3 regions of the Streptomyces sp. NBC_00212 genome follow, and region 2 is predicted to be linked to each of the others. Evidence: riboswitches for the same ligand, from Rfam matches in the RefSeq annotation. Region 2 holds a riboswitch; each other region holds the start of a gene.

Region 1 (10,145 bases), 5.5 Mb from region 2:
CATGGGGTCTGGGGCGCAGCCCCAGGGGCGGAACCAACCAACCCCGCGCGACGGGCGGGCGGGTGGGCAGACTCCCCGGGGTCTGGGGCGGAGCCCCAGGGAGGCGTGGCCCGGCGGGGTTACACCGCCGGGACGCAGCGGCCCGACTCCGTGCGGTACTGCCACTTCGCACCCTGCGTGACCAGCTCCCGCACCGCCCGCACGAAGCGGTCCACGTGCTCGTCCGGCGTCCCCGCCCCGAAGCTGACCCGGATCGCGTTCAGGGAGCGCTCGCCCGGCTCGGCCTCGGGGGCCCCGCACTCGCCCGGGTCCTGCGGGTCGCTGCCGAGCAGGGTGCGCACCAGCGGGTGGGCGCAGAACAGGCCGTCGCGCACGCCGATGCCGTACTCCGCCGAGAGCGCCGCCGCGAAGTGCGAGCTGTTCCAGCCGTCGACGACGAACGAGATGACGCCGACCCGGGGCGCGTCGTCGCCGAAGAGCGACAGGACCCGGACCTCGGGCACCTCCGCCAGGCCGGCCCGCACCTTCGCGATCAGGTGCCGCTCCCGCTCGACCAGCGAGTCGAAGCCCGCCTCGGTCAGCGCCTTGCAGGCGGAGGCGATGGAGTAGACGCCGATGACGTTGGGCGATCCGGCCTCGTGGCGGGCGGCCGTGGTGTGCCACTCCACGTCCACGCCGCCGTCGGCGCGCCGCGCGACCTTCTTGGAGGCGCCGCCGCCGGCCAGGTAGGGCTCGGACTCCTGGAGCCAGTCCGCGCGCCCGGCGAGCACGCCCGAGCCGAAGGGCGCGTACAGCTTGTGCCCGGAGAAGGCGATCCAGTCGACGTCCAACTCCCGTACGGATACGGGGTGATGGGGCGCGAGCTGGGCGGCGTCGAGGACGATGCGGGCGCCGTGGGCGTGCGCGGCGGCGGCGAGTTCCCGTACCGGCCACAGCTCGCCGGTGACGTTGGACGCGCCGGTGACACAGACGAGGGCGGGGCCGTAGGGGTCGCGGTCGGCGAGCGCGCGCTCCAGCGTCTCGACGGCCTGCTGCGGGGTGCGCGGCGCGTTCAGGTACGTCACGCGGGCGTCGCGCCACGGCAGCAGCGAGGCGTGGTGCTCGGTCTCGAAGACGAAGACCTCGCAGTTAGCCGGGATCACCTGGGCGAGCAGGTTCAGCGAGTCCGTGGTGGAGCGGGTGAAGACGATCTGGTCGCCGGGGCGGCAGTCGAGGAACTCGGCCACCGTCTCGCGGCTGTTCTCGAACAGGTCGGTGGAGAGCTGCGAGAGGTAGCCGGCCCCGCGGTGCACGCTGCCGTAGTAGGGGGCGTACGCGGCGACGTCGTCCCAGACCCGCTGGAGGGCGGGTGCGCTCGCCGCGTAGTCGAGGGCGGCGTAGGTCACCTCGCCGCCGGTGACCAGCGGCACGGTGACATCGCGGCCGAGCACCGGCAGCGGCGCCGCACAGCAGGGGTCGGCGGACTCGACGGCGGTAGCAGTGGTGGTGGCGGCAGGGCGTGCGGACATGGCGGTATCTCCTGGCAGGAAAAGGCGAGTTGACTTCGGACCCCGGGTACGGCGGCGCGACCCTGCTGCGATCGAGAGGGCTCAACTGCCTTGCCGTGTACGGGTGTTGACCTCGAACACGCAGCCCGAGACGGGTGCGCGGAGGGTTGTGAAGAAGGGGCGGTACGCCCTATCGCATTCGCTTGCTCACGAGACTGCTCCCTTGAGGACCAGGACCCCAGGGCTGTGACATCCAACGATGTCCAGGGGTCCGCGCTTGCCGTAGGCCTTGCTGCCTACGACCTGGTCTTCACCCGGGGCACCCCGCCACGGACGGAGGGTTGCCGGACAGCGAGCCGGGGCCTAAATCGCTGTCACTCATGACCTTGAACAGCATCCTGCCACACGTCCCGGCGTGCGCAAGGCACAGTCCGCGATCTGGACTGCGCCTTGCGTCACATCAGGTACGGGCTACGCGTTGCTGGCCGCGACCCAGCGCTCCAGGGCGCGCTGGGCCGCCCCGGAGTCGATGGCCTCGGCAGCCCGGGCCATGGCGGCGCCGAGCTGCCCGGCGAGCGGGCCCTGTCCCGGTTCGAGGGCGACGAGGGCAGCGGCCGAGTTGAGCAGCACCGCGTCCCGCACCGGCCCGCGCTCCCCCGCAAGCAGGCGCCGGGCGACATCGGCGTTGTACGAGGAGTCCGCGCCGCGCAGCGCCTCGATGGGCACGATCTCGATGCCCACATCCCGCGGGTCGAAGCTCTCCTCGCGGACCCGGCCGTCGCGCACCACCCACACCCGGGACGTCCCGGTGGTGGTCAGTTCGTCGAGGCCGTCGTCACCGCGGAAGACCAGCGCGGAGGAGCCGCGTTCGGCGAGCACGCCCGCCACGATGGGCGCCATCCGCGCGTCCGCGACGCCGGTCGCCTGGGCCCGTACCCGCGCCGGATTGGTCAGCGGGCCGAGGAAGTTGAAGGTGGTGCGGATCCCCATCTCGCGGCGGGCCGCGGCGACGTAGCGCAGCGCCGGGTGGAACTTGACCGCGAAGCAGAAGGTGATGCCGGCCTCCTCCGCGACCTCGACGACCCGCTGCGGGCTGAGGTCGAGGTTGACGCCGAGCTTCTCCAGTACGTCGGACGCTCCGCTGGCCGAGGAGGCGGCCCGGTTGCCATGTTTGACGACCTTGGCGCCGGTGCCGGCCACCACGATCGCCGACATGGTGGAGATGTTGACGGTCTTGGCGTTGTCGCCGCCGGTGCCGACGATGTCGACGCTGGGGCCCGGTACCTCGATGAGGTTGGCGTGCTCGTACATGGTGCGCACCAGGCCGGTGATCTCGGCGACCGTCTCGCCCTTGGCCCGCAGGGCCACCGCGAAGGCGGCGATCTGGGCGTCGGTGGCCTCCCCGCGCATGATCCTGTCCATCGCCCACGCGGTCACGTCCGCGCTCTGGTCGGTGCCGCTCAGGAGCGCGTCCAGGACGCCCGGCCAGGAGTGGGCCGCCACGGTGTCGCCTCCGGTGGGGGTAACAGCGCTCATGCTCGCTCCTGGTGGTCAAGGGACTGGATACCGCCCGCCAGCCTATCGACAGCGACGGGGCACCCCGCGCCCGTGCCCGCACTGCGGACGCCGTAGAGAAACGCGTACGCAAAAGACTCCGGCCCGGCCCCCGCGAAGGGGCCGGGCCGGAGCCTCGGTTGTGGCGACCGTCAGATCAAGCGGAGATCAGTGGTGGCCGTGGCCGCTCGTGATCTCCTCGTACTCCTCGGCCGTCGGCTTGGGGATCTGGTTCCCCTCGCCGAAGTAGCCCTTGCTGAGCTTGGCGCGCAGCTTCTGCGTCCGCGAGACCTTGCGGGCGACACCGTTCTCGTCGACCGTCGGGCCGATCTCGACCGGCTTGTACTGCTCGTGCGCGGTGAGCTTGTAGCGCGCGTTGGCGTCCAGCGGCTCGTGGATCTCGACGAACTCGCCGTGCGGCAGCCGCTTGATGATGCCGGACTCGCGTCCGTGCAGCACCTTCTCGGCGTCGCGCCGCTGCAGACCCAGGCAGATCCGCTTGGTGGCGATGAACGCGAGGACCGGGGCCACGAAGAACGAGATCCGCACGAACCAGGTGATGACGTTGATCGAGAGGTGGAAGTGGGTCGCCCAGAGGTCGTTTCCACCACCGATGAGCAGCACCATGTACCAGGTGATCCACGCGACACCGAACGCGGTACGCGTCGGCGCGTTGCGCGGCCGGTCCGCGATGTGGTGCTCGCGCTTGTCCCCGGTGACCCAGGACTCGATGAACGGGTACACCGCGATGGCCGCCAGGACCGTCGGGAAGATCACCAGCGGGATGAACACGCCCAGGACGAGCGTGTGGCCCCACAGGTTGATCTCCCAGCCCGGCATCACACGGATGAGGCCTTCGGAGAAGCCCATGTACCAGTCGGGCTGGGCGCCGGTGGACACCTGGTCCGGCCGGTAGGGGCCGATCGCCCAGATCGGGTTGATCGAGGCGATCGCCGCGACCACCGCGATGACACCGAAGACCAGGAAGAAGAAGCCGCCCGCCTTCGCCATGTACACCGGGAGCAGCGGCATGCCGACGACGTTCTTGTTCGTACGTCCCGGACCCGCGAACTGGGTGTGCTTGTGGTAGAAGACCAGGATCAGGTGAGCCACCATCAGGCCGAGCATGATGCCCGGCAGCAGCAGGATGTGGATCGAGTAGAACCGGGCCACGAAGTCCCCGCCGGGGAACTCGCCACCGAAGAGGAAGAACGACATGTACGTGCCGACGATCGGCACGGACAGGATCGCGCCCTCCATGAAGCGGACACCGGTGCCCGACAGCAGGTCGTCCGGGAGCGAGTAACCGGTGAAGCCGGTGAACATGCCCAGGACGAACAGCAGGAAGCCGAACAGCCAGTTGACCTCACGCGGCTTGCGGAAGGCGCCCGTGAAGAACACGCGCATCATGTGCACGAACATGCCGGCGAGGAAGATCAGCGCCGCCCAGTGGTGGATCTGCCGGATCAGCAGACCACCGCGCACATCGAAGCTGATGTGCATGGTCGAGTTGAACGCCTCGGACATGTGCATGCCCTGCAGCGGCACGTACGAGCCGTCGTAGACGACCTCGTTCATGCTCGGGTGGAAGAACAGCGTCAGATACACACCCGTGAGGATGATGATGATGAAGCTGTACATGCAGATCTCGCCGAGCATGAAGGACCAGTGGTCCGGGAAGATCTTGCGCATGTTGGCCTTGGCCAGGGAGTAGATCCCGAGCCGGCCGTCCGCCCAGTCCGCGATCCGCTCACCGGCGGGCGCTTCGCGCCGTGCGTCTGTCGTGGTGCTCATCCGCGCTCCCAGAAGGCAGGACCGACGGGCTCTTCGAAGTCGCCGAGCGCTTCGAGGTAACCCTCGTCATTCACGCCGATCCGCAGCTGCGGAAGGGCGTGACCGGCCGGGCCGAAGATGACGCGGGCGCCGTCGGAGAGGTCGAAGGTGGACTGGTGGCACGGGCAGAGCACGTGGTGCGTCTGCTGCTCGTACAGGGAGATCGGGCAGCCCACGTGGGTGCAGATCTTCGAGTACGCGACGATGCCCTGGTGCGACCATTCGAGCTCGCGCTTGTCCTTGATGTCCTCCGGCTTGATCCGGACGAGCATCAGGGCGGCCTTGGCGATCTGCGTCTGGAAGTCCTCCGCAGTCTCCTCCAGGCCCTCGGGCTTGGCGAAGGTGAGCGAACCGACCGTCAGGTCCTCGGGACGCAGCGGCTCGTTGGTGTTCATGTTGATCAGGGCCTTGCCCTTGGACCACATGGTGTGCCGCAGCTTGTCCTCGGGCAGCGTGCCCAGGTCGCGCAGCAGCATCACACCGGAGAGCGGCACCATGGCGAGCGCGCCGAACATGGTGTTGCGGATCAGCTTGCGGCGTCCGAAGCCGGACTCGGCCGCGCCCTGCTTGAAGTCGGCCAGGACCTGCGCCTTGACCTCCGGCGGGGCCGCGATCTCGTGCCGCTCGGCCGGCATCTCGACGTCCGACATCAGGGTGCGGGCCCAGTGGACCGCGCCCGCGCCGATGCAGAACAGCGCCACGCCCAGGGTCAGACCCAGAGCGAAGTTGAGGACGCTGACGTGCCCGAACGGGAAGATGAAGACGATCTTGTCGACCGGGAAGATCACGTACGAGGCGATGAAGCCGACCGTCGCGACCATGGACAGGAAGAACAGGAACGCGACCGCGCGCTCGGAGCGCTTGGCCGCCCGCTCGTCGATGTCCTGGATGCGCGGCTTGTGGGCCGGCAGTCCCGGGTCGGCGAAGGGGTCGCCCGCGTGCTCTACCGCGCCGTGCGCGGTGGCCTGCGCTTCAGACAGGCTCTCGGAATTCTCTTGGCTACTCATGACTTCTTGGCCTTAGCGGTGTGGGCCGCGACCCAGATGGCTACTGCGATGAGGGCACCCAGACCGAAGATCCAGCCGAACAGACCCTCGCTGACCGGGCCGAGCCCGCCGAGCTTGAGGCCACCGGGGCTCGCGGACTTGTCGCTGTTGACAGCGTGCAGGTACGCGATGATGTCCTGCTTCTGCTTCTGCGGCATCGTCGTGTCCGGGAAGGACGGCATGTTCTGCGGGCCGGTCTGCATGGCCTCGTAGATGTGCTTGGGGTCCACGTCCTCCAGGCTGGGGGCGAACTTGCCGTTCGTCAGGGCACCGCCCTCACCCGTGAAGTTGTGGCACTGGGCGCAGTTGGTGCGGAACAGCTCGCCACCCTTGGCGATGTCCGCACCGCTCGGGTTGTACTGCGAGTCGGTCGGCACGCTCGGACCGGCGCCCAGCGAAGCCACGTAAGCGGCGAGCTGGTCGATTTCGGCCTGCGAGTAGATGACCTTCTTCTTCGGCACCTGCGCGCCGGGCTGCTGCGCCGGCATGCGGCCGGTGCCGACCTGGAAGTCCACCGCGGCGGCGCCCACGCCGACCAGGGAGGGGCCGTCAGAGGTGCCCTGACCGCCGGTTCCGTGGCAGCTGGCGCAGCCGACGGAGTAGAGCTTCTTGCCCTCGTCGATGGCGAGGGACTGGGCGGTTTCGTCAGCCTGAGCCTTGCCCGCGGGCGCGAACGCGGCGTACAGCCCCCCGGTGGCCGCCAGCGCGAGGAGTAGGACGACGACCGCCGCCAGCGGATGGCGTCGTCGTGCGGAGAGCTTTTTCACGGATTACCCCGGTGTCAGGATCTTCTGCGTCGATGCTGGATGTGGTGCGGACCTACGGGCCCGGTTACTGGATCAGGTAGATCGTGGCGAAGAGGCCGATCCACACGACATCGACGAAGTGCCAGTAATAGGACACGACGATGGCCGCGGTCGCCTGCTCGTGGGTGAACCTCTTGGCCGCGTACGTCCTGCCCAGAACCAGCAGGAAGGCGATCAGGCCGCCCGTCACATGCAGTCCGTGGAAGCCCGTGGTCAGGTAGAACACCGAGCCGTAAGGATCCGAGGACAGCGAGAGGCCGTCCTTCTTCACCAGCTCGGTGTACTCGAAGACCTGGCCGCCGATGAAGATCGCACCCATCACGAACGTGATCATGAACCAGGTGCGGAGCTTCTTCACATCGCCGCGTTCCGCGGCGAAGACGCCGAGCTGGCAGGTGAGGGAAGAGAGCACCAGGATCGTGGTGTTGGTCGCCGAGAACGGAAGGTTCAGGGACGAGGCCATTTCGGACCAGTGCGCGGCACCCGTTACCGATCGCAGAGTGAAGTACATCGCGAAGAGGGCCGCGAAGAACATCAGCTCGGAACTCAACCAGATGATGGTTCCGACGCTGGTGAGGTTCGGCCGATTGACCGACGGGTGCGCGTGCCCGGTTTCTACTGTCGTTGCTGTCGCCACGACCGACATTATGTCGGTCGCTTATCCCGCCCTCACTCCGGGGGGTGCCGTTCGGTGTGTCAGCGGCGTATGCAGGGCCCGAACGGCCCATCGAAGGGCTGTCCGAACCGGTGTTGACGGGCAGTCGGACGGAGTAGCATCCGCGCATCGGTTCATGAGCCAACGCCGGCGAATCCGCCGGACCTTCGGAGGATCCATGCAGTCGAGCGCCACCGTTCTGGTCTACAGCGACGACGCGAACACCCGCGCGCAGGTGCGGCTCGCGGCCGGCCGCAGGCCCGCCTCCGACGTGCCCCCGGTCGAGTTCCTGGAGTGCGCGACGCTGCCGGCGGTCCTCAAGGAGCTGGACCGCGGCGGCATCGACGCCTGCGTCCTGGACGGCGAGGCGGTTCCGGCGGGCGGCATGGGAGTCTGCCGCCAGATCAAGGACGAGGTCTTCCAGTGCCCGCCGGTGCTGCTCCTCATCGGCCGCCCGCAGGACGCCTGGCTGGCCACCTGGAGCCGGGCGGACGCCGCGGTGACCCTCCCGGTCGAGCCGGTCGAGTTCGCGGACTCCCTGGCCGCCCTGCTGCGCAAGCGGCTTGCCGTGGGTGCCTGACCTCACACTCCCGGCCGCAGCCGGGCGGAGTTCACTCGCTTCTGCCCGGCCTTGAGGTCGTCCTGCAGGACGCTGCCCTGGCGCCATTCGTCCCACGACACGTTCCAGTCGCCGAACCCGTTGTCGAAGGGCGTCATGTCCTCGCCGATGCTGTTGACGACCTTGACGATGTCGCCCTCGTTGATGTTCTCGTAGAACCAGGCCGCGTTGCCGGTGCTCATGCCCGTACAGCCGTGGCTGACGTTCTCGTAGCCCTGCGAGCCCACGGACCAGGGCGCGGCGTGCACGTATTCGCCGCTCCAGGTGACCCTCGTGGCGTAGTAGACGGGCAGGTCGTAGCCGTCCGAGCTGCTGGAGGAGATGCCGACGGTCTCCCCGCGCATGCGTACAAAGTACTGCTTGCCCAGGACGACCTTGACGCCGTTGCGGGTGGAGAAGCCGGGCTTTCCGGTGGTGATCGGAATGGTATTGATCACTTCTCCGTTGCGCTTGACCGTCATGTAGTGCCCGGCGGCGTCGGTGATGGCCTCGACGCGGTCGCCCGTGGTGATCTTCAGGGGCTTGCCGGGGCCGCCGTACAGCTTGTCGGCGATCTTCACGCCCTCCAGGTTGGAGTGGACGTTGATGGTGGCGTGGGTGGGCCAGTACTCCTTGGGGCGGTAGTGCAGGACCTTGTCGCCCACCCAGTACCAGTTGCCCTCCACCTTGGGCGTCGATTCGACGATCAGGGCGTGTTCGACGATCGCCCGGGCCTTCTTGTCCTTGATCGGCTTGCTGAGTTCCGCGGTGATGGGCTGTCCGACGCCGTACTTGCCCGCGTCCGGGCCGAATTCGACCTCCACGGCATCCGTGACCGCCGCCGTGTCGAACGTCAGCGTGCGCAGCCCCGGGGAGCCGTCCTCGTTCTCCGTGGAGACCTTGACGGTGTAGTGCGCGCCGGCCACCAACGGGGCGGTGGAGTGCCAGCGGCTGCCGTCGGCGGCCAGTTCGCCCGCCAGGTAGCGGCCGTTGCCGTCGACGGCCGCTACGTCCGTGAGGCGGGCTTCCTTGCCCTTGGCGGTGATCTCAAGGGGCTTGTTGGGATCGGCTTTCTGACTGCCCGCCGGGCCGTTGTAGAGGACCTGCCCGGCCGCGTCGTACGGCTTGGCCGAAAGCGGGTTGGCGTCTGACCCGCCGCACCCCGTGGCCCCCACACCGAGGGACAGGACAAGGAGGGTGCAGCTCACTACGGTGCGGATGCGCGGTGCGTGGCTCATGAGCACACGGTATGAAGGTTCGTCAGTTCCGGCGCGCCGGGTGACTGCAAACGAGGGGCCCTCCATCTCTCAGCGAGATGGAGGGCCCCTCATGGCGCGGTGCGGCGGGCGCGGAACTACTGGTTCTGGTTCTCGCCGCGGTAGTACTCGAACACCCAGCCGTAGAGACCGACCAGGATCAGCGGAGCCGAGAAGTACAGCAGCCACCAGCCCATGGCGATCGCGAGGAAGGCCAGGGCGCCGCCGATGCCGAGCGAGAGCGGCTGCCAGGAGTGCGGCGCGAAGAAGCCGACCTCACCGGCGTCGTCCGCGACATCGGCCTCCATGTCGTCCTGGGCGCCCACGTCGACCCGCCGGGCCGTGAAGGCCAGGTAGAAGCCGATCATGACGCTCAGGCCGAAGGCCATGACGAGCGCGGTGGTTCCGGCCGCTTCCTTCGACCACACGCCGTACACGACGGCCATGATCAGGATGAAGACGGCCAGCCACAGGAACATCTTGCCCTGGATCTTCACTTCCCGGCCTCCTTGCCACCGGTGAGCATGTGGTCACCGTGGACGTCGCCGTGGTTCTCAAGCTGGTCGAGAGCCGCGATCTCGGGGTGGTGGAGGTCGAACGCCGGCGATTCGGAGCGAATGCGCGGCATCGTGAGGAAGTTGTGCCGCGGCGGCGGGCAGGAGGTCGCCCACTCCAGCGAACGGCCGTAGCCCCACGGGTCGTCGACCTCGATCTTCTTGCCGTACTTGGCGGTCTTCCAGACGTTGTAGAAGAACGGCAGGATCGACAGACCGAGCAGGAACGAGGAGATCGTCGAGATCGTGTTCAGGGTGGTGAAGCCGTCGGCCGCCAGGTAGTCGGCGTAACGACGCGGCATGCCCTCGACACCCAGCCAGTGCTGGACGAGGAACGTGCCGTGGAAGCCCACGAA
Region 2 (10,145 bases):
AACCCGAGCGGAGCGTGACTCCGTGGCTTGGTCGCACCGGTCGGTACGCTGCGGCACTGCCGATGCCGCCGCGCGGCGCCAGAACTTGTAAGTCCTTCCTGTGGCGCGCGCTGTTGTCGGAGCGTCAGTTCGTCTAGGCATCTACGGGTAGAACTGGCATGGGGTTCAGGCGCGTTGTGTCCTCGTTTGTCAGGCGGTCTGGCCGTGAAGGTTTGGCAGGGTCCTGTGAGAACTTGTGGTGTCAGAGAGGCGTGCCCAGCCGCATGTGAGGCGCTCAACAGGTTGTTCGTCTGCTGGTGGTATACGGCCTGACCTGCTTCTGGCCTGCGGAAACGAGTGGGAGCTCGCGCTGCGGAGCAGAGTTGGTCCGTATATGGTCCGGATCTTGCTGTGGTGTCCGCGAGCAGGGGCTTTCCCCTCGCTCCTACACGCCGGCCGGTGCGGATCACCTTTCGATGCGGTCGACGCCGTCGGCTTTGCTGTGGCGCAGGGCGGTCTTGAAGTTCTGCTCCAAGGTTCCGGTCATGCGGGTCATGAGCGGCTCGTTGAGGTGGCCCAGGTCGATGTTGAGCAGATCGCGAGGGGACGGCTGGCGTAGCCGGGTCAGGGTGTAGGCCGACATGGACGCCAGCGGGTAGAGCCAGTTTTCTAGGGTTTCCCCGAGCAGTGGGCGGTCTTCGGCGTACTGGGTGAGGAAGTCGCGAAGCCGAGTGTGGACGTCGAGGCAGAGCCGGTAGATGTCGAGGTCGTGCCGGGTCGAGAAGATCTGGGCGAGGTGCATCTGCCCGTACAAGGGCACCGCCGAGTACTGGTCGTGGAGCGGCGAGGCCGAGGTGCGCTCTCGACGCGGTGACCCGGGCGGTCCGCGTGGGCTCTATGCCGCGTCGTACATCGTCTTGATCGCGCTCCGGAAAGCGGGACGGTCGCCGAGCCGTCGCACGTAGTCCCCGAGCCGAGGGGATGCACACCTCAGCTCGTCCCGGTCGAGGCGGACGAGCGCCACCCACACGTCCACGTCCGCGGCAGTCAACTCCGTTCCCAGTGCGTAGGGGTGGCGGGCGAGGCCGCGGTCCAGCAGGGCCAGTGCCGCCTGTCGCGCCGAGGGTCGCGCGGCCGGAGTGACGTCCCGGTCCAGCAGGGTGCTGAGGGCTTCGATGTCCGCGACGAGGCGCGGCGGCCGGAGAGGCGCGTGCTGGGCGCCTTCCTCACCGGCGAGGGAGCCCGCCAGGTCGCGGAGGATGTCGGGGGTGTGGTTGCTGACGATCCGTCCGCTCCAGCGGTCGCGCAGCGCGGGCGCCGCCAGGGGTCCGTCGAAGTGGTGGACCGTGGTCTCGTACGCGCGGTGCAGTTCGGCGTAGCCGTCGGGGGTCGCGGCAAGGGAGGTCAGGAGCGTCGTGGCGACCGACTGGCGCAGGCCGAGCAGGTCGAGGGTGATCGAGATGCGCAGCGAGCGGGGACAACTCGCGCACAGAAACAGGTCGTAGCGCCGGGGCGCGGGATAGAAGCCGCTGGCCGCGCCGACGCCGATCCGGCTGCGGAAACGACGGGGCTGAGGGGGTGCCGTGATCGTCCTGGATCGCGGACCCGGAGCGGGCGCCGGCGGCTGGCAGCCGGTGGAGGCGGCTGTGCGGGAACTGCGGGAAACTGTCTCGGGCATGACTCTCCCTGGGAATGAGATGCCACTACGGCTTTGCGGGCATGAGCGGCCGGATGGGATGCGGGGGCGGCTGCGCTGACAGGCGACCGTCCGGATCGTGCGGAATCAGACCCGGTCGATCGCAGATCAAACGCAGATCAAACGCGGATCAGTAAGCGCTGGAGATGCGCTGGAGATCGATGTGCAGGCGCCTGGTCAAGCCGCTCCTGGGCATGTCCACCCGCCTCACTCCCGGGGCTCGCGAGACGCGAGACCACGCTTGCCCCGCCGTGCCGACGGAACCCGGTCGTCACCCGGGGCACCCCGTCGCGGCGGAAGGGTTGCCTGTCAGCGGGCCGGGGCCGATGACCACTGAAGCGGGCAAACCGCGGTGTGGGCGCTGACAATCGTGACCGTCGACGCCAGTCTGAGCGGGCTTCGTTGCGCCGTCAAGAAGCCTGGGCGAGCGGTCTCATCTGGTGGTCCGGTGCGTTGACATTCCCCTCGGCGCCTGGCTACGTTCCGCGAACGACGTGCGGCCCCCGGGCCCGGAGAAGTGACGGTGACAGTGATGCGCGCAGCTGACGGGACGGCCGCTCGGCGGCACCACGGCCGCATCCTCCTGTGTACGGACCGGGCCGTCGACCTGCTGCGTGTCAGCAGCGCGCTGTGTACGGCCATGAGTAGCGCCCTCTGCCGAGGCTGACAGTTCCCTGGGCCTGTGGTGCGCCCACCGCTGTCGCTGCGACCCCCTGCGCTCGACAGTCCCCCGGCTCACGGCCCCCACGCGCGTCACCGCAGGCTTGCGCCGAGCCCGTGCAGAGACCTCGTCGGCCATGACGAAACAAGGGGTCGAACTCCGGGAAGGAAAGGAGTAGTTGTGGTGTTGGACTTGCTGAAGAGCGCGCGGCCCCCCGCCGGGGAGCCGTCCGCGCCGCGTCGGCAAGGATCCCGGGCACACCGGGCGGGAGGGGCGGTGAGCTGGGTGCTCGCGTTGTCCCCTCGCCGTGTCGCGAAGCCGGTGCCGCCCCGCCGTCTGTACTTGTACTCCCGGCATCACATCGACCTGCTGCGCGTCGCCGGCGCGCTCTGTCGCCCCTGACGTTCCCTCGCGGCCACGCCCTCGCACGGGGCGGGCTTTCTCGTACGGATCTTCAGGAAGGCGTCACTGCCGTGACCTCATCACCCTCTCCTTTGCACCTCGCTGTCGCTCTCGACGGCACCGGCTGGCATCCGGCGTCCTGGCGGGAGCCGGTGGCCCGCCCCCGCGATCTGCTCACCGCCGGGTACTGGGCCGACCTCGTCGTGGAAGCCGAACACGGACTGCTCGACCTCGTGACCATCGAGGACGGTCTCGGATTGCAGTCGTCGCTGCTCACCGAGCCCGACGACCGTACCGACCAGGTGCGCGGCCGCCTGGACGCCGTCCTCATCGCCGCCCGCATCGCGCCACGGACCCGGCACATCGGAGTGGTGCCGACCGTGGTGACCACGCACACCGAGCCGTTCCACATCTCGAAGGCGATCGCCACGCTCGACTACGTCAGTGCGGGCCGCGCGGGCGTACGCGTGCAGATCGACGCGCGCCCCAACGAGGCCGCGCACTTCGGGCGCCGGACCGTCCCGCCGCTGCCTGCCGGAGGCTACAACACCCCTGCCGGGCAGGTCGCGGTGCGCCCGCACTTCGACGAGGCGGCCGACTACGTCGAGGTAGTGCGCAGGCTCTGGGACAGCTGGGAGGACGACGCCGAGATCCGGGACGTGGCGACCGGGCGTTTCATCGACCGCGAGAAACTGCACTACATCGACTTCGAGGGCGAGCACTTCAAAGTGAAGGGCCCCTCGATCACCCCGCGCCCGCCGCAGGGGCAGCCGGTCGTCAGCGCGCTCGCCCACGCGACCGTCCCGTACCGGCTGGTGGCCAGGGCCGCCGACATCGGGTACGTCACCCCGCACGACACCGACCAGGCGCGCGCGATCGTGGCGGAGATCCGCGCCGAGCAGGCGGCGGCGGGACGCACGGACGACACCGTGCACATCTTCGGCGACCTGGTGGTCTTCCTCGACGAGGCCCCCACAGAGGCCGCCGCCCGCCGGGAGCGACTGGACGCCCTCGCGGGGCAGCCATACACAAGCGACGCGCACATCTTCACCGGCACACCGTCCCAACTCGCCGATTTGCTCCAGGAGTTGCAGGAGGCAGGACTGTCCGGTTTCCGGCTGCGCCCGGCCGTCGTCGGCCACGACCTCCCCGCGATCACCCGCGGCCTGGTCCCCGAGCTCCAGCGCCGCGGTGTCTTCCGCAGCGCCTACGAGGCCGAGACCCTGCGCGGGCTGCTGGGGCTCGCCCGTCCCGCCAACCGCTACGCCGCCATCACCGCCTGAGCCGGACGGAGACCGTACGACATGAGCAAGCCCCTGAAGCAGATCCATCTGGCCGCCCACTTCCCCGGTGTCAACAACACGACCGTGTGGAGCGATCCGGCGGCCGGCAGCCACATCGAGTTCTCTTCGTTCGCGCATTTCGCGCGCACCGCGGAACGCGCCAAGTTCGACTTCCTGTTCCTCGCCGAAGGGCTGCGCCTGCGCGAACAGGGCGGCGAGATCTACGACTTGGACGTAGTGGGCCGCCCCGACACGTTCACCATTCTCGCCGCGCTGGCCGCCGTCACCGACCGCCTCGGTCTGACCGGCACGATCAACTCCACCTTCAACGAGCCCTACGAGGTGGCCCGCCAGTTCGCCAGCCTCGACCACCTCTCCGGCGGCCGCTCGGCCTGGAACGTGGTCACGTCCTGGGACGCCTTCACCGGAGAGAACTTCCGGCGCGGCGGCTTCCTGCCACAGGAGGAGCGCTACTCGCGGGCCAAGGAATTTCTGGAGACCGCGCACGAGCTCTTCGACTCCTGGCGAGGCGACGAGATACTCGCCGACCGGTCCACCGGCACGTTCCTGAGCGACGCCAAGGCGGGTTCCTTCGTCCATACGGGTCAACACTTCGACATTCAGGGCCAGTTCAACGTGCCGCGCTCCCCGCAGGGCCGCCCGGTGATCTTCCAGGCGGGGGACTCCGAGGAGGGCCGCGAGTTCGCCGCATCGAGCGCCGACGCCATTTTCAGCCGGTACGCGACGCTGAACGAGGGTCAGGCCTTCTACGCCGACGTCAAGGGGCGCCTGGCCCGGCACGGCCGCAACCGTGACCAGCTGCTGATCCTTCCCGCCGCGAGTTTCGTACTCGGTGACACAGACGCCCAGGCCGAGGAGCTCGCCCGCGAGGTACGCCGCCAGCAGGTGAGCGGGGCCACCGCGATCAAGCACCTGGAATTCGTGTGGAACCGGGACCTGTCCGCGTACGACCCGGAGGGCCCGATCCCGGACATCGATCCCGACCTCGGTGAGCACACCGTCGCCCGGGGCCGCGCCCAAGTCCGCATGTACCGTGATCCGTTGGCGACGGCCCGCGAATGGCGCGAGCTCGCCGCGGCCAACAAGTGGTCGATCCGTGACCTGGTCATCGAGACAGGCAACCGGCAGACCTTCGTCGGCTCACCCGCCACCGTGGCGCGGACGATCAACGACTTCGTGCAGGCGGATGCCAGTGACGGCTTCATCCTCGTCCCGCACATCACCCCGGGCGGTCTGGACTCCTTCGCCGACCAGGTCGTTCCGCTGCTCCAGGAGCAGGGCGTGTACCGCACGGAGTACGAGGGCACCACACTGCGCGACCATCTCGGCCTGGCCCACCCCGGCGACCGGCACGACACACGGTGGGCGTCATGAAACTCCCGCCCATCGCCCCCATCGCCGGCGCCCCGGACCCGGTGACGGACGCAGACGAGTCCACATGGCGCGGGCGTCGTCCCTTCACGATGCGCTGTTCCTCCGCGGCCCGGTTTCCGTGGCGCCCGCGCCGCATCCCGTAGCCGTACCCGCCGACCGCTGAGGAGCCTCCGCACATGTCCGACATCCCCCTCGGGATCCTCGACCTGGTCCCGATATCGTCCGGCTCCACGGCCACCGCGGCGCTGCGCAACTCCATGCAGCAGCGGCGCGGAGAGCGCCGACGTCGCGGGCCGCAACGGCCTTCGTTTCGCGGCGAACTGCCACGTCAGCCCGGGAACGGTGCTGGAGGCGGCCGAGGGGTATCGCGCCGCGTTCCAGCCGTCCGACGTACTGGAGGCGCCCTACGTCAGCGTGTCGGCCGATGTCGTCGTCGCCGAGGACGAGGCGGCCGCCCGCGAACTCGCCACCGGTTACGGACTAGCAGCACGGCGTTGGAACGGGCCTGCGCGAGCCGCCCCCAGGTTTCGAACGCGAGCCGCACGGCGGGCAGGTCACCGCCTGCCTCAACAGCGAGGGGTTCCGCCCGGGCGTGCTTCTCGTTGACGCGGGAGGAAACCTGCGTTCCCTAACCCCGGCAGGGGGCTGGTTGCCCCCCCGGGGTGAGGGCGGCATGGCACGCAGAGGCCGGGCCGGGCGGAGTGGTTCGTGAGGGATGGCTGGCAACCACCGTGTGTGCGGGGCCTGTTGGTCTGGATCGCGGTGGCTGCCGGCGGTGCGGGAGCGATCGGGGCCGGCCGTTGCCGGGTGGCCGGGGCGCGTGTCCGGCAGGTGAGCGGTGATTGACCGCGGTGGGGGTGGCTGCTGCAATGACGGCATGTTCTCCGCGACGTTCCTGGTCATCAGGGCTCACATCGACTTCGGTCGGGTGTGGTCGGCCGCGTGTCGCTGACCGCGCGCTCGATTCGCCAGAATCCGTTCGTATCGTCCCGGAGTTCACCATGCATGACCGCACCCCCCGTGTACCCGTCCGACTCGACCCACGTGGGCCGCGCTTCGCCGCGCTGCTCACGACCCTTGTTCTGCTTGTCGTCCTGGCCACCGGCAACGGCGTGTTGCTCGCGGCCCAGGCTGTCGTCTTCGCCCTCGGTGCGGTTCTGGGACTGCGCTGGTCCCCGTACGGCTGGCTCTACCGTCGGCTCGTGCGTCCCCGTCTCGGGCCGCCGCAGGGGCTTGAGGACGAGCGGCCGCCGCGGTTCGCGCAGGCGGTCGGCCTGGGCTTCGCGGCTGTCGGGGCGGCGGGATACCTGTCCGGCGCCACCTGGCTCGGTATCGCCGCGAGCGCGGCGGCGCTCGCGGCGGCCTTTCTGAACGCCGTCTTCGGCTACTGCCTGGGCTGCGAGCTCTATCTGCTCGCCGTCCGCGGCCGAGCCCGGCTGAGCCACGGGTGAGGCGGCCGTGAGCGATGCCACCGGGCTGATCGTGGCCGCCGTCGTGCTGGTGGCGGCGACCGTCTTCGGGCTGGTTCGTGGCCGCCGCGGCGGCAGGCTGCGCGCGGGAGGCCGGGGCGACGCGCTGCGGTTGTCCTCCGGTGAGCTGGGCGCGGCGCTCGGCGAGCGGGCGACGCTGGTGCAGTTCTCGACGACCCTGTGCGCAATCTGCCCCGGCACCCGGCGCCTGCTGGTCGGCGTGGCCGCCCAGACGCCCGGCGTGCTCCATGTGGAGATCGACGCCGAGGCGCGGCTGGATCTGGTCCGCCGTGTCGATGTGATGCGTACGCCCACCGTGCTCGTCCTCGACCGCTCCGGTCGCGTTGTGTGCCGCGCCTCCGGGGCACCGACCAGAGCAGACGTGGTTTCGGCGGTGGAGCTGGCCATAGCGGATTGAGAGACCATGTCGTTTCCCGGGATTCCGCGGCTGTCGTGTGGCCTCTCGTCTGCAACGAACGGGCGAGCCGGCCGCCGGGTCGGCCGCTCCGGAGGCGGATCCGCTGGTTGCCGAAGTCCGGCGGGTGGTCGACGACCTGCGGCGGCCGCGTACGCCGTGGGCGATCTGATACTCGAAGCCGCCCCCGCCTACCTCGCGATGACGAGGCTGCTGACCGGCTTGCGCTGCTCTGCGATCAGAGTTGCACCATGAGCTTCCTGGAGCGACGTCTGCTCTTGCCCGCCGAGCGGGTGGAGACCTCTGTGTCGACCGCAGGATCTGGTCTTTGCGTGGATCTTGGGTGACCGCGCGACTGAATCTGGTCTGTGACTGGTCCGGGATCCTTGCCGCTTGAGGCCGGGTAGCGTCAGCTCGATCCTGCCGTGTCACGGATAGTGACCATGGCAGTGGGGTGCCTGAGGCAAACACCCATATCCTGGCACAAACCATGAATTATCGCTTCTTTAAGCGGAACGTCCTCTCAGGCCGGGCGGCTGGCGTCCGGGGACGGCGTCCCGCCGGAGCACGCGGTGGTCAGGGCTGCCACGGCGAGAGCGGTCGTGGCCACAAGACGGTGATGCGGCATGAGGATCCCCCAAGGGCACGACGACAGCCCGAAGCTGCTCGGGGTGTTCGAGTAGGGCGAGCGTGCCGAGCGCGATCATGTTCGCGGTTGTCTCGTGCCCAGCCGTCATGAGCGTGCGGCCCATGGTGGCGAGCGCGCGTTGGGTGAGCGCGCCGGTGGCGACCTGGGACAAGCTTTCCGACGGCGGCAGCGTGTCCGTCCCGCTGGAGAAGCAGATGTGGGCCGACGCCTTCGGCATGTGCACGGACAAGTTCGGCATCACCTGGATGGTCGACATCAGCGAGCAGCAGACCTTAAATCGGGACGTCCGGTCCGGCAGATCCTGGGCCTGCGGCCTGGGGGCATCGCCGCCACGACCCCTGAGTGTGACGTCAATACGGTGCGACCAGGCCACGGCGTGCTCGGGGGACGTCGTCGAGCTCGCTTTCCCTCGCCAGATGGACGGCCGTCGCGAGCAGACCGCGAGCCTGGTGCCAGCGGCCCGGGAAGACCGGCACGCGATGGCCGTCGATGAGCGGCCCCGGCACGAGCAGCCGGGCCGAGAAGGTTCCGTCGCGCGGGTCCACGTCGATCTCCGCCTCGGAGAAGTCGAGTCCGTGGGCCGTCAGCGGGTACCACGCCTTGAAGACGCTCTCCTTCGCGCTGAAGAACAACCGGTCCCAGTGCACGTCCGGCCGACGCTCCGTCAGGGACGCAATCGCCGCCCGCTCCGACGGCAGTGTCACCACCTCCAGGACACCGTCCGGGAGTGGCCCGTTCGGCTCGGCGTCGATGCTTACGGAAGCCGTGAGCTCGGCGGGGGAGACCGCGGCGGCCCGGTAGCCCGCGCAATGCGTCATGCTGCCGACGATGCCGTCCGGCCACTGAGGAGCGCCGCGTCGGTTCGGCAGGATCGGCGCCGCGGGACGGCCGAGCCGTCCCAGCGCACGGCGGGCCAGATACCGCACAGTGGCGAACTCCCGCTGCCGCGACTCCACCGCCTGCGCAACCTTTTCCCGCTCCTCGTTGAAAAAGTGGTCGCCGGGGCGCGCCTCGTCGTCGTACGCCGCCTCGGTGACGACCGTGCGGGGAAGGATCGCCTCGATCACCGCACGCCTCCGGCAACCGGCGCCGGCAGCACCCGGCGCAGGGGAATCCGCGGCGGCCGCACCCGCCACTCGCGCGGGTAGCCGACCGAGACCTCTTTGAAGCACACCCCGTCGTAGTGGGTCACGCGCGGGATGTGCAGATGGCCGTAGATGACGGCCGCGGCGCGGAAGCGCAGGTGCCAGTCCGCGGTCAGTTCGGTCCCGCACCACTGGGCGAGGATCCCTACCCGATCTGGCAGAGCGCCGACGGACCGGTGGCGGTGGCCCCGCTCTTCACCCTCTACGACTACTCGTTCCGCGCGCCCGGTGCCACCACGACGGCCGAGTCGCTTCGCATCGCGCACGACGCGGGCATCGTCTGCTCCGACGAGTACTTCCTCCACCCCGACCCATACCCCAGCCGCGCGGCATGGTGCCGGCAGCGCGTCGCGGAGAGCGAGCGGCGTCTGACGATGCTCGACCCCACGCTGCGGACCGTCCTGGTCAACCACTGGCCCCTGGTCCGTAGGCCGACGCAGGTGCTGCGCCATCCGGAGTTCCGGCGTGGCGATGCCCAGGTCGCGGCAGAGCGCGACGAGGTGCCCGTAGCGGGCCTCGCCGCGCAGCGTGCAAGGGTCCTGGGGATGGGTCCACAGCTCGTGGTTGCCCGGTGTCCAGATCACCTTGGCGAACCGGCCCGCCAGCAGGCGCAGCGCCCAGGCGACGTCGTCGAACTTCTCGCCGATGTCGCCCGCGACGATCAGCCAGTCGCCGTCCGAAGCGGGCCGCAGCGAGTCGACCAGCGTGCGGTTCTCGGCGTGGACGACATGCAGATCGCTGACGGCCAGGAGGTTTCCATCAGGCACGGTGCCCTCTCTCTCGTTGATCAGCCTGCCGCCGCTTCGACGGCGGCGGTGGCGGGGGAGTGGGAGGCGTGGAGCCGGGCGTAGAAGCCTGGTACGCGCAGGAGTTCGCCGTCGGTGCCGCGCCGGGCGTCGGCAACGCCAACGTGCCCGGAATCAGCTGCAGTTGGTGGAGTGTGAGTGCGCCGGTCGCCCCGCCGTGGGGACGCGGCAGCCTCAACAGCACGAAAGGACACCCCTGTTGGCCGGCGGCACGCGGGCCGCCAGGTGGACGGAGCCGGCCAGCA
Region 3 (10,145 bases), 3.1 Mb from region 2:
GTGGCTCATGCCCTCGAACGGCGTGCTGCCACCGGCGTTCCCCTTGCCGCCCATCAGATCGTCCCTCCGGCGTCGCCGCCCGAGGGCGACTGGCTCGGCTTGTCCGGCTGGCTCGGCTGGTTCGGCTGGTTCGGCTGGTTCGGCTGGTTCGCACCGCTTTCCGGATGCGTCTCCGGCTTGGCATGTCCGGGGTCGTAGTCGCCGCCGTAGTGCTTCTTGGTCTCCACGGCGATCGCCGCCATGCGCTGGCGGATCTCCGCGTCGATGTTCTGGTAGCCCTTGTGTGAAGCCAGCACCGCGATGCCCATGCCCTCGATGGAGTCCGACAGCAACTTGGACAGGCTCTCCAACTCGGCGATCACCGTCTCGTACGAGGTGAACAGACCCGAGGCTTCGGCGAACGCGCCGCCCCCGCCCCCGAACTGGTCGCGGGCGAGCCGCTCTTGGCCCACCTCGCCCGGTCCGGCCGGAGAGCCCTTGAGGTTCCGGATCAGTTCATCCACGCGCTGCTGGAACTTCGTGAACGACGTCAGCTCGGTGACCACGTCCCCCGCGGCCGCCTGCGCCACGCCGAGCGCGTTGAACGGCCAAGACGACGACTCCGCCGCCGCCCCACCCCCGTTTGGTGGCAAAACACCCTCCCCGTACAGCACTGTTCTCACCTGCAACGCAACTCTAACTATCGGTAGTTGCGGTTCCCAGGCGTCCCCTCGCAAAGAGCGGCGGAAACAGGCCAATGTGGGGTACGGATCGACATAACCGCTCGCTCGCGGTCTGGTTCGGGAAACGCCCGAGGGCGGCACCCCCGTGATGGGGATGCCGCCCTCGGCGTACTGCCAGGAGCTACCGAGCCGGGGCTCAGAAGTCCATGTCACCGCCCGGCATGCCGCCCGGAGCGCCGCCGGCAGCGGCCTTCTCCGGCTTGTCGGCGATGACGGCCTCGGTGGTCAGGAACAGCGCGGCGATGGAGGCGGCGTTCTGCAGGGCAGAGCGCGTCACCTTCGCCGGGTCGATGATGCCTTCGGCGATCATGTCGACGTACTCGCCCGTGGCGGCGTTCAGACCGTGGCCGACGGCCAGGTTGCGCACCTTCTCCACGACGACGCCGCCTTCGAGACCACCGTTGACGGCGATCTGCTTCAGCGGGGCCTCAAGGGCGAGCTTCACGGCATTGGCGCCGGTCGCCTCGTCACCTTCGAGCTCAAGCTTCTCGAACACCGCGGAGGCCTGGAGCAGGGCCACGCCACCACCGGCGACGATGCCCTCCTCGACGGCCGCCTTCGCGTTGCGAACGGCGTCCTCGATGCGGTGCTTGCGCTCCTTGAGCTCGACCTCGGTCGCGGCACCGGCCTTGATGACCGCAACACCGCCGGCGAGCTTCGCCAGGCGCTCCTGCAGCTTCTCGCGGTCGTAGTCGCTGTCCGAGTTCTCGATCTCGGCGCGGATCTGGTTGACGCGGCCCTGGACCTGGTCGCTGTCACCGGAGCCGTCGACGATCGTCGTCTCGTCCTTGGTGATGACGACCTTGCGGGCGCGGCCGAGCAGGTCGAGACCGGCGTTCTCCAGCTTGAGGCCGACCTCCTCGGAGATGACCGTGCCGCCCGTGAGGATGGCGATGTCACCGAGCATGGCCTTGCGGCGGTCACCGAAGCCCGGGGCCTTGACGGCGACGGACTTGAAGGTGCCACGGATCTTGTTGACGACCAGGGTCGACAGGGCCTCGCCCTCGACGTCCTCGGCGATGATCAGCAGCGGCTTGCCGGACTGCATGACCTTCTCAAGGAGCGGCAGCAGGTCCTTGACCGAGCTGATCTTCGAGTTGACGATCAGGATGTACGGGTCGTCGAGCGACGCCTCCATACGCTCCATGTCGGTGGCGAAGTACGCCGAGATGTAGCCCTTGTCGAAGCGCATGCCCTCGGTGAGCTCAAGCTCAAGACCGAAGGTCTGCGACTCCTCGACGGTGATGACGCCTTCCTTGCCGACCTTGTCCATGGCCTCGGCGATGAGCTCGCCGATCTGGGTGTCGGCGGCGGAGATGGAGGCCGTAGAAGCGATCTGCTCCTTGGTCTCGACATCCTTGGCCTGCTCAAGGAGGGCGGCGGAGACGGCCTCGACGGCCTTCTCGATGCCGCGCTTCAGGGCCATCGGGTTGGCGCCGGCGGCCACGTTGCGCAGACCCTCGCGCACCAGGGCCTGGGCCAGGACGGTCGCGGTGGTCGTACCGTCACCGGCGACGTCGTCCGTCTTCTTGGCGACTTCCTTGACCAGCTCGGCGCCGATCTTCTCGTACGGGTCCTCGAGCTCGATCTCCTTGGCGATGGAAACACCATCGTTGGTGATCGTGGGGGCGCCCCACTTCTTCTCGAGGACGACGTTGCGGCCCTTGGGGCCGAGGGTGACCTTGACGGCGTCGGCGAGCTGGTTCATCCCGCGCTCGAGACCGCGCCGTGCCTCCTCGTCGAACGCGATGATCTTGGCCATGTGAAGTGGTCCTCCCGGACAGGGGTGGCGTTCTTCGTGGATCGCGCCGGCGCCCGCGACGGACGGCCTGCAGCCCTTGTGGTTCCTTGCCCCACGCGGTCTGCGGGCCTCACTGACCCGATCCAAGTTCTGTCACTCTCACTGGGAGAGTGCTAAGCCCAATGATTAGCACTCGGCACCTGCGAGTGCAAGCGAGTCTCTTGAACCGGACCCCTCCACTTACCGGTGCTGTCCCGTCCCCCGGCGCCGGCGGGGGCTCCGCCCCCACACCCCGGCTCCTGCGGAGGGCCGTCCGTTTCGTCCGCGGGTCGTACGTGGCTGGTCGCGCCCACGCGGCGGAGCCGCACAATGTCGCAGCCTCGCGCCCCTTAACCCCCTTCGACCTGCGGGTCGTGCGTGGCTGGTCGCGCAGTTCCCCGCGCCCCTGTAGGGCACCCGGCATCCCCTTGGTCGCGCCCACGCGGCGGAGCCGCACGTGTCACAGCCCCGCGCCCCTAAAAGCTCGATGCTGGCCGGCACCGGCATCCCCAGCCCGTCCGGCGTTTGAGGACGAGCGCCCTTAAGGCGCGAACGGGGTCTGGGGCGGAGCCCCAGCAGGGAACCACCGGGCAGCGGCCACGGGGGGATGCAGGAACGCGTGAAGGGGGCCACCCTTTTGGGCAGCCCCCTTCACGCGTGAGTGCGTCGGTGGCCGATCGCGCCGAGATCAGACGGCGAGCTTGACCATGTCCGCCTGCGGACCCTTCTGGCCCTGCGAGATCTCGAACTCGACTCGCTGACCTTCTTCAAGGGTGCGGTAACCGTCCATCTGGATCGCACTGTAGTGGACGAAAACATCCGCACCACCGTCGACCGCGATGAAGCCGTACCCCTTCTCCGCGTTGAACCACTTGACGGTGCCCTGAGCCATGCCTAACTCCCCTATTACTGGCCCTTGCACGGGACCACACTTCGCGGACCCGGGTCAGACCTCCACCCTCCGACAGGAGAGGGTGTGCGCCGGAACGCGTCGACCGCGGCTGAATGTATCTGCCCAACTGCCCTCTGCAACAGGTCAATCGGACGAGAATTCCGGGCACACTCGGAGAGCGGAATGCCGTGAATTCAACATTCCGGGGCAAGTCGGGCCGGGCAAAGCGCACTTAAGGCACAAAGGACACACACACTTTGACCTCATGTTGTCGCGTTCTCATATGCACTTGGCATTCGAAGCGAAGGGGCTTCCCCAACTGTACCCCGCTCAACCATGTTGAATTGCCCCCTCCGCTTCTCGTGCGGAGAGGGCAACTCTGGGTTCAACTCTGGGTACGGATGAAGTTAAACGCGCGGTTGAAGACGGCGGTTGAAGACGGCGGATCAGCCGCCCGCGACCGCCGGGATGATCGAGACGCCGGCGCCCTCGGGCGTGGCCGTCTGGAGGCCCTGCTCGAAGCGCACGTCGTCGTCGTTGACGTACACGTTGACGAAGCGGCGCAGCTTGCCCTGGTCGTCCAGGACGCGCGCGGCGATGCCGGTGTGGTTCTTCTCCAGGTCGGCGATGACCTCGGCGAGGGTGGCTCCCTCGGCGGCGACCTCGGCCTGGCCACCGGTGTAGGTGCGGAGAATCGTGGGGATGCGGACGTTCACGCTCATGGTTCGGTGCTCCTAGTCGTTCAGCAGTGGCTCAGTGGGCCGAGGCCCGCCTCGTGGCTCAGCGCCTCAGCGCCTCAGTGGGCGAGGCCGGCCTCGCGGAAGGCGTCCAGGCTCGGGCGGATGGTCGCGGTCGCCTGGGACGTGGCGGCCACCGCGTCCAGGGTCTTGAGCCCGTCACCGGTGTTGAGCACGACCGTGGTGAGCGACGGGTCGATGAGACCGGCCTCGATGAGCTTCTTGGTGACGCCGACCGTCACACCGCCCGCGGTCTCCGCGAAGATGCCCTCGGTCCGGGCGAGCAGCTTGATCGCGTCGACGATCTGCTCGTCGTTCACGTCCTCCACCGCGCCGCCGGTACGGCGCGCGATGTCCAGGACGTACGGGCCGTCCGCCGGGTTGCCGATCGCGAGGGACTTGGCGATGGTGTCCGGCTTCTGGGGGCGTACGACGTCGTGCCCGGCCTTGAAGGCGGTCGACACCGGGGAGCAGCCCTCGGCCTGCGCGCCGAAGATCTTGTACGGCTTGTCCTCGACGAGGCCGAGCTTGATCAGCTCCTGGAGGCCCTTGTCGATCTTGGTGAGCTGGGAGCCCGAGGCGATCGGGATGACCAGCTGGTCCGGCAGCTGCCAGCCGAGCTGCTCGCAGATCTCGTACGCCAGCGTCTTGGAACCCTCGCCGTAGTACGGCCGCAGGTTGACGTTGACGAAGCCCCAGCCCTCGCCGAGCGGGTCGCCGATGAGCTCGGAGCAGAAGCGGTTCACGTCGTCGTAGTTGCCCTCGATGCCGACGAGCTCGCCGCCGTACACCGCGGCCATGACGACCTTGCCCTGCTCCAGGTCGTGCGGGATGAACACGCAGGAGCGGAAGCCGGCCCGCGCGGCGGCGGCGCCGACCGCGCCCGCGAGGTTTCCGGTGGAGGAGCAGGAGAGGGTGGTGAAGCCGAAGGCGCGGGCGGCCTCCAGGGCCTGGGCGACGACGCGGTCCTTGAAGGAGTGCGTCGGGTTGCCCGAGTCGTCCTTGACGAACAGCTTGCCGGGCTCGACGCCCAGCTCGCGCGCCAGGTTCTCGGCCTTGACGAGCTTGGTGAAGCCCGGGTTCAGGTTCGGCTTGTCGGCGACGTCGGCGGGGACGGGCAGCAGCGGCGCGTAACGCCAGATGTTCTCGGGGCCCGCCTCGATCCGCTTGCGCAGCGCCTCGGGGTCGCCGAGCGGCAGGTCATAAGCCACTTCGAGCGGTCCGAAACACAGTTCGCAGGCGAAGATCGGGCCAAGTTCGAAACGCTGGCCGCACTCGCGGCAGGAAAGCCCGGACGCCGGACCGAGATCAACGGCATTGTCGGCAGAGGTACGGTTTTCGACAGTCTGTGCAGACATGGAGGGGAGGCCCTTTCTCCTCATCTTCCTCACGGCGAACGTCGCCATGAGACGGATTTGGCACCTTCCCTAGCCGGTGGCCTCGTGTCTTGGATCGTAGAGATCGACGAGAACCGACTGGAGGGTTGCCGGGGCTTCAACGGGCCGTTTCCCTCTGCCCCTCTGGATGAGCGGTATTCGATTGTCAGCGTGACGACGACCCCCGACATGCGACGGTCATCCGCGTTGTTCAAGACTGTAACCGAAGCCCGGGACGGTTGAGATAGTCGTCCGAACCGCGAGATGGATCACACGAGGAGGCCAGGAACCGTGCTGGAAGAGGTGGAACGCTGGCTGAGCAGGCGTTCCTGGTCCGCGGCGGAGCGGCCGATCGAGCGGATCCTGGCCGCGAAACAGCGCACCGGTACGACCGTCAGTGTCGTGCTGCCCGCCCTCGACGAGGAGGCCACCGTCGGTGACATCGTGGCCGCGATCCGGCGCGAGCTGATGACCGATTCCGTCCCCCTGGTCGACGAGCTCGTGGTGATCGACTCCGGCTCCACCGACCGTACGGCCGAGGTCGCGGCGAAGGCCGGCGCCCGGGTCGTCCACCGGGACGCGATCCTGCCCCGCATACCCGCGCTGCCCGGCAAGGGCGAGGTGCTGTGGCGCTCGCTGCTCGTGACCAGCGGCGACGTCGTGTGCTTCATCGACGCGGACCTGAAGGACTTCGACGCGGGGTTCGTCTCCGGGATCGTCGGGCCGCTCCTGACCGACCCGGACGTGGACTTCGTCAAGGCGATGTACGACCGCCCCTTCGGAGCGGACAGCCCCTTCGGGGAGACGGCGAGCCAGGGGGGCCGGGTCACCGAGCTCGTGGCGCGGCCGCTGCTCAACCTCCACTGGCCCCAACTGGCCGGAATTGTCCAGCCGTTGGGCGGCGAGTACGCGGCCCGGCGCTCACTCCTGGAGCGGCTGCCGTTCCCCGTCGGGTACGGAGTGGAGCTCGCGCTGCTCGTCGACGCGCTGCACACGGTGGGCCTCGACGCGCTGGCCCAGGTCGACGTGGGCGTACGCAGGCACCGCCACCAGGACGGGCCGGCGCTCGGCCGGATGGCCGCCGCGATCTACCGCACCGCGCAGCTGAGGCTGTCCCGGGGCCATCTCGTACGGCCCGAGCTGACCCAGTTCGAGCGCGGTGAGCACGGCTTCGTACCGCACACGTACGCCGTCGACACCGAGGAGCGGCCGCCCATGCGGGACATCGAGGAGTACGCGGTGCACCGGGCGGCGTAGGACGGCCGGATCCCGCTCCCGGGGGCGGGCGTACGGGTGTTTGAGGGGTTGCGGGGTGGGCTAGGTTCCGCAACATGGTCACCGCGCACGCCGCCCCCAGGGCCCAGGTACTCGTCGCGTCGAATCGCGGCCCCGTCTCGTATGCCCTGAAGGAGGACGGGTCCCTCGAATCCAAGCGGGGCGGGGGCGGGCTCGTCTCGGGGCTCAGCGCGATCGGCTCCGACGTGGAGTCGGTGTGGGTGTGCGCGGCGCTCGGCGACGGCGACCGCGAGGCGGTGCGACGCGGCGTGGGTGAGACGGGCGTCCGGATGCTGGACATCGACCCGGCCGTCTTCTCCGACGCGTACAACGGCATCGCGAACTCGGTGCTGTGGTTCGTCCAGCACATGCTGTACCAGACACCGCTGGAGCCGGTCTTCGACGCGGAGTTCCGGCGGCAGTGGGCCTCGTACGAGGCGTACAACCGCGCCTTCGCCGCGGCGCTGGCGGCGGAGGCGGGGGTCGGGGCGCGCGTCCTGGTGCAGGACTACCACCTCGCCCTGGTGCCGGGGATGCTCCGCTCGCTCCGTCCCGACCTGCGGATCGCCCACTTCTCGCACACGCCGTGGGCGCCGGTGGACTACTTCCGGATGCTCCCGGACGACATCGCGCGGCAGCTGTTGCGGGGGATGCTGGGCGCGGACCGGCTGGGCTTCCTCACCTGGCGGTGGGCCTCCGCGTTCGCGGCGTCGGTGTCGGGGGTGCTGGGGGCGGACGAGGGCGAGGTGGTCGGCTCGCCGGGCGCGGAGGGGCGGGTTTTCTTCCGGCACGGGGTGGTGGCCGGGGAGCCTGCCGCTCGCGAGACCGACATCGCCGTGTACCCGCTCGGCGCGGACGGCGACTTCCTGCGGCGGCGCTCGCACGAGGCCGACGTCGAGCAGCGCATGGCCGCCCTGCGCGAGCAGATCGGGCCGGACCGCCGGACGATCGTGCGGGTCGACCGCACCGAGCTGTCCAAGAACATCGTGCGGGGCCTGCTCGCCTACCGGCACCTGCTCGACACACACCCCGAGTGGCGCGAACGGGTCGTGCACGTCGCCTTCGCGTATCCCTCCCGGCAGGATCTGGCGGTGTACCGGGAGTACACGGAGGAGGTCGGGCGGGTGGCCGATGAGATCAACTCCGCTTACGGGACTGCCGGTTGGACTCCTGTCGTGCTTCATGTCCAGGACGACTTCGCCCGGTCGCTGGCCGCCTACCGGCTCGCGGACGTCGCCCTCGTCAACCCCGTCCGCGATGGCATGAACCTCGTCGCCAAGGAGGTTCCGGTGGTGTCCGACTCGGGGTGCGTGCTGGTGCTTTCGCGGGAGGCGGGGGCGTTCGCGGAGCTGGGGGAGGATGCGATCGTCGTGAACCCGTACGACGTCACGGGGACGGCCGCCGCGTTGCACGCGGGGCTGTCCATGGCGGAGGAGGAGCGGGCGGAACGCACCAAGCGGCTGGCTGCGGCGGGTACCGCGTTGCCGCCTCGGCGGTGGTTCTTGGCGCAGTTGGAGGCGCTGGGGGGGTGAGGGCGGCGTTTGCCCACCGGCCCGCCCGTGCGGGGTTGGGTGGTTCGGCTCCTGGGGCTGCGCCCCAGACCCCCGGAGGGTTGCGGGAAGGGGCGGGGAGGGGACTACCGGGGGGGCTGGGGCGGCCCACCCGGACACGCCCCAGCCCTCCCCCGGCCCGGGCTACATGTGCGAGGCCAGGGCCCTCAGGAACTTCGTCACCGACGCCGGGCCGTTCAGCAACAGGTCGGCCCTTTCGGCCAGTTCGGGAATCACCGTGTCCGCGGCCACCAGCAGCCCCGGCATGCCGTCCGAGCGGAGTTTTTCCACGGCGGCGAACGCGGGGAGGTCGCCCAGGTCGTCGCCCGCGTACAGGACCGACTCGGCTCCCACCTCGTGTACGTACGCGGCGAGCGCCACCCCCTTGTCCATGCCCGGGGGCCTCAACTCCAGTACCAGGCGGCCGGGTTCGAGCACCAGGCCGTGGTGGGTGGCCAGGTCGGCGAGCGGGGTGCGCAGGGCCTCGAAGGCGGCCTCGGGGTCCTGCGCCCGGCGGGTGTGGACCGCGACGGCCTGGCCCTTCTCCTCGATCCACGTGCCGCGCCAGGCGCCGTGCGTGTCGAGAACTCCGGGGAGTTCCGCGCGGGCCGCGGCCACGCCGGGGTGGGCGGCGGGGGTATGGACGGTGCCGGTGACCGCGTCCCAGCGCTCGGCGCCGTAGTGGCCCAGGACCACGAGGTGCTCAAGGCCTCCTACCCCCGCGAAGCCCCCGTAGCGGACCGCGACCCCGGCCGGCCGGCCGGTGACGACGGCGACGGATGCGACGTGCGGGGCCAGCGCGACCAGTGCGGGTACGGCGTCGGGGTGGGCCCGGGCCTGCTCGGGGTCGGCGACGATCTCGGCGAGCGTGCCGTCGAAGTCGATCGCGACGACGGCGCGCTCCGGGCGGGCCACGATCGCGGCGAGGCCGTCGCGGCCGAGCTGGGTGGCGGGGGTCGGCAGGGGTTGCGGTTGGCTTCCCATGCGGCCGACCCTATCGGGGTCCGGGCGGGGCGGGGTGGGTGCACGTATGGCGCAACGGCGCGTGCGGTCAGCGGCGGTCGCGCTGTTCGTCCCTGGCCCGGCGGAGGCGGTTGACGGTCACGGGGGCGTGGGCGAGGGCGCGGGTGTCGTCCAGGAGGGCGTTGAGGAGCTGGTAGTAGCGCGTGGGTGAGACCCCGAGCTCCTCCCTGATGGCCCGCTCCTTGGCACCGGGGGTGGGCCAGGCGCGGGCCTCCATCCGGAGCACGGCCTGCGCCCGGTCGTCCAGCTCTTCTGCCTCTTCTGCCATGCGGTCCACGGTAGCCCTGGGCGGCGGGATGGGGTGCGGTGCGGTTCGGCGGGGTGCGCTGGGGCTCCGCCTCAGACCCCGGGAGGCCCCTCCCCGCCCCTTCCCTAAACCCGCCGGGGGTGGGTGGGGTCGGCTCCGGCGGGTGATGAGTGGGACATGGTGGGTGGCGCTTCGGCTGCGGACCGTGCGTGGTTGCTCGCGCAGTTCCCCGCGCCCCTAGCAGGGTGCCCTCGCAGGCATTCCCAGCCTGTCGTGGGGGTCCCCCTGGCCCTTAAGGCCTTGGGGGAGTTTGAGGACGAGCGCCGTTCAGGCGCGAAACGGGGGTCCGGGGGCGGAGCCCCCGCAGGGGGTCTGGGGCGCAGCCCCAGGGCTCAGCTCATCCAACCCCGTCACGGGCGGGTGGGTGGGTGGGCAAACTCCCCGGGGTTTGGGGCGGAACCCCCGAGGAACCCCGGGTTATTCCGCGTTCTCCGCGTCCATCGCCACCTTCGCGATGTCCTGGAGGACCGCCTTCGGCGAACC

The links. Region 2 has a riboswitch for S-adenosylmethionine ahead of OHA17_RS04040 (glutathione S-transferase family protein). Riboswitches for the same ligand answer to the same signal wherever they lie in the genome.
Region 1: linked by a shared signal. The riboswitch ahead of OHA17_RS28795 (aminotransferase class V-fold PLP-dependent enzyme) and the one ahead of OHA17_RS04040 (glutathione S-transferase family protein) in region 2 are both predicted to bind S-adenosylmethionine.
Region 3: linked by a shared signal. The riboswitch ahead of thrC (threonine synthase) and the one ahead of OHA17_RS04040 (glutathione S-transferase family protein) in region 2 are both predicted to bind S-adenosylmethionine.

What each region holds. Positions count from the first base shown of each region.
Region 1 is NZ_CP108115.1:6,311,863-6,322,007, reverse strand. Features, by position in the region: gene OHA17_RS28795 (aminotransferase class V-fold PLP-dependent enzyme) at 120-1,508, opposite strand; SAM riboswitch class IV at 1,756-1,873, opposite strand; gene trpD (anthranilate phosphoribosyltransferase) at 1,959-3,023, opposite strand; gene OHA17_RS28785 (cytochrome bc complex cytochrome b subunit) at 3,210-4,835, opposite strand; gene OHA17_RS28780 (Rieske 2Fe-2S domain-containing protein) at 4,832-5,881, opposite strand; gene OHA17_RS28775 (c-type cytochrome) at 5,878-6,687, opposite strand; gene OHA17_RS28770 (heme-copper oxidase subunit III) at 6,752-7,372, opposite strand; gene OHA17_RS28765 (hypothetical protein) at 7,560-7,961, shown strand; gene OHA17_RS28760 (Ig-like domain-containing protein) at 7,964-9,217, opposite strand; gene OHA17_RS28755 (cytochrome c oxidase subunit 4) at 9,334-9,732, opposite strand; gene ctaD (cytochrome c oxidase subunit I) at 9,729-10,145, opposite strand, start outside.
Region 2 is NZ_CP108115.1:852,446-862,590, reverse strand. Features, by position in the region: gene OHA17_RS04045 (hypothetical protein) at 446-799, opposite strand; gene OHA17_RS04040 (glutathione S-transferase family protein) at 875-1,657, opposite strand; SAM riboswitch class IV at 1,908-2,051, opposite strand; gene OHA17_RS04035 (putative leader peptide) at 2,358-2,738, shown strand; gene OHA17_RS04030 (LLM class flavin-dependent oxidoreductase) at 2,810-4,021, shown strand; gene OHA17_RS04025 (NtaA/DmoA family FMN-dependent monooxygenase) at 4,043-5,416, shown strand; partial or broken gene OHA17_RS04020 (LLM class flavin-dependent oxidoreductase) at 5,678-5,968, shown strand; gene OHA17_RS04015 (DUF4395 domain-containing protein) at 6,418-6,867, shown strand; gene OHA17_RS04010 (TlpA family protein disulfide reductase) at 6,875-7,303, shown strand; partial or broken gene OHA17_RS04005 (cytochrome P450) at 7,951-8,094, opposite strand; partial or broken gene OHA17_RS04000 (VOC family protein) at 8,093-8,215, shown strand; gene OHA17_RS03995 (4'-phosphopantetheinyl transferase) at 8,300-9,016, opposite strand; gene OHA17_RS03990 (metallophosphoesterase) at 9,013-9,861, opposite strand.
Region 3 is NZ_CP108115.1:3,975,706-3,985,850, forward strand. Features, by position in the region: gene OHA17_RS18140 (translation initiation factor IF-2) at 1-54, opposite strand, end outside; gene OHA17_RS18145 (hypothetical protein) at 54-632, opposite strand; gene groL (chaperonin GroEL) at 859-2,484, opposite strand; gene OHA17_RS18155 (cold-shock protein) at 3,191-3,394, opposite strand; gene OHA17_RS18160 (MoaD/ThiS family protein) at 3,841-4,116, opposite strand; gene thrC (threonine synthase) at 4,191-5,489, opposite strand; SAM riboswitch class I at 5,507-5,662, opposite strand; gene OHA17_RS18170 (glucosyl-3-phosphoglycerate synthase) at 5,799-6,764, shown strand; gene OHA17_RS18175 (trehalose-6-phosphate synthase) at 6,839-8,314, shown strand; gene otsB (trehalose-phosphatase) at 8,477-9,316, opposite strand; gene OHA17_RS18185 (DUF3263 domain-containing protein) at 9,384-9,623, opposite strand; gene OHA17_RS18190 (extracellular solute-binding protein) at 10,080-10,145, opposite strand, start outside.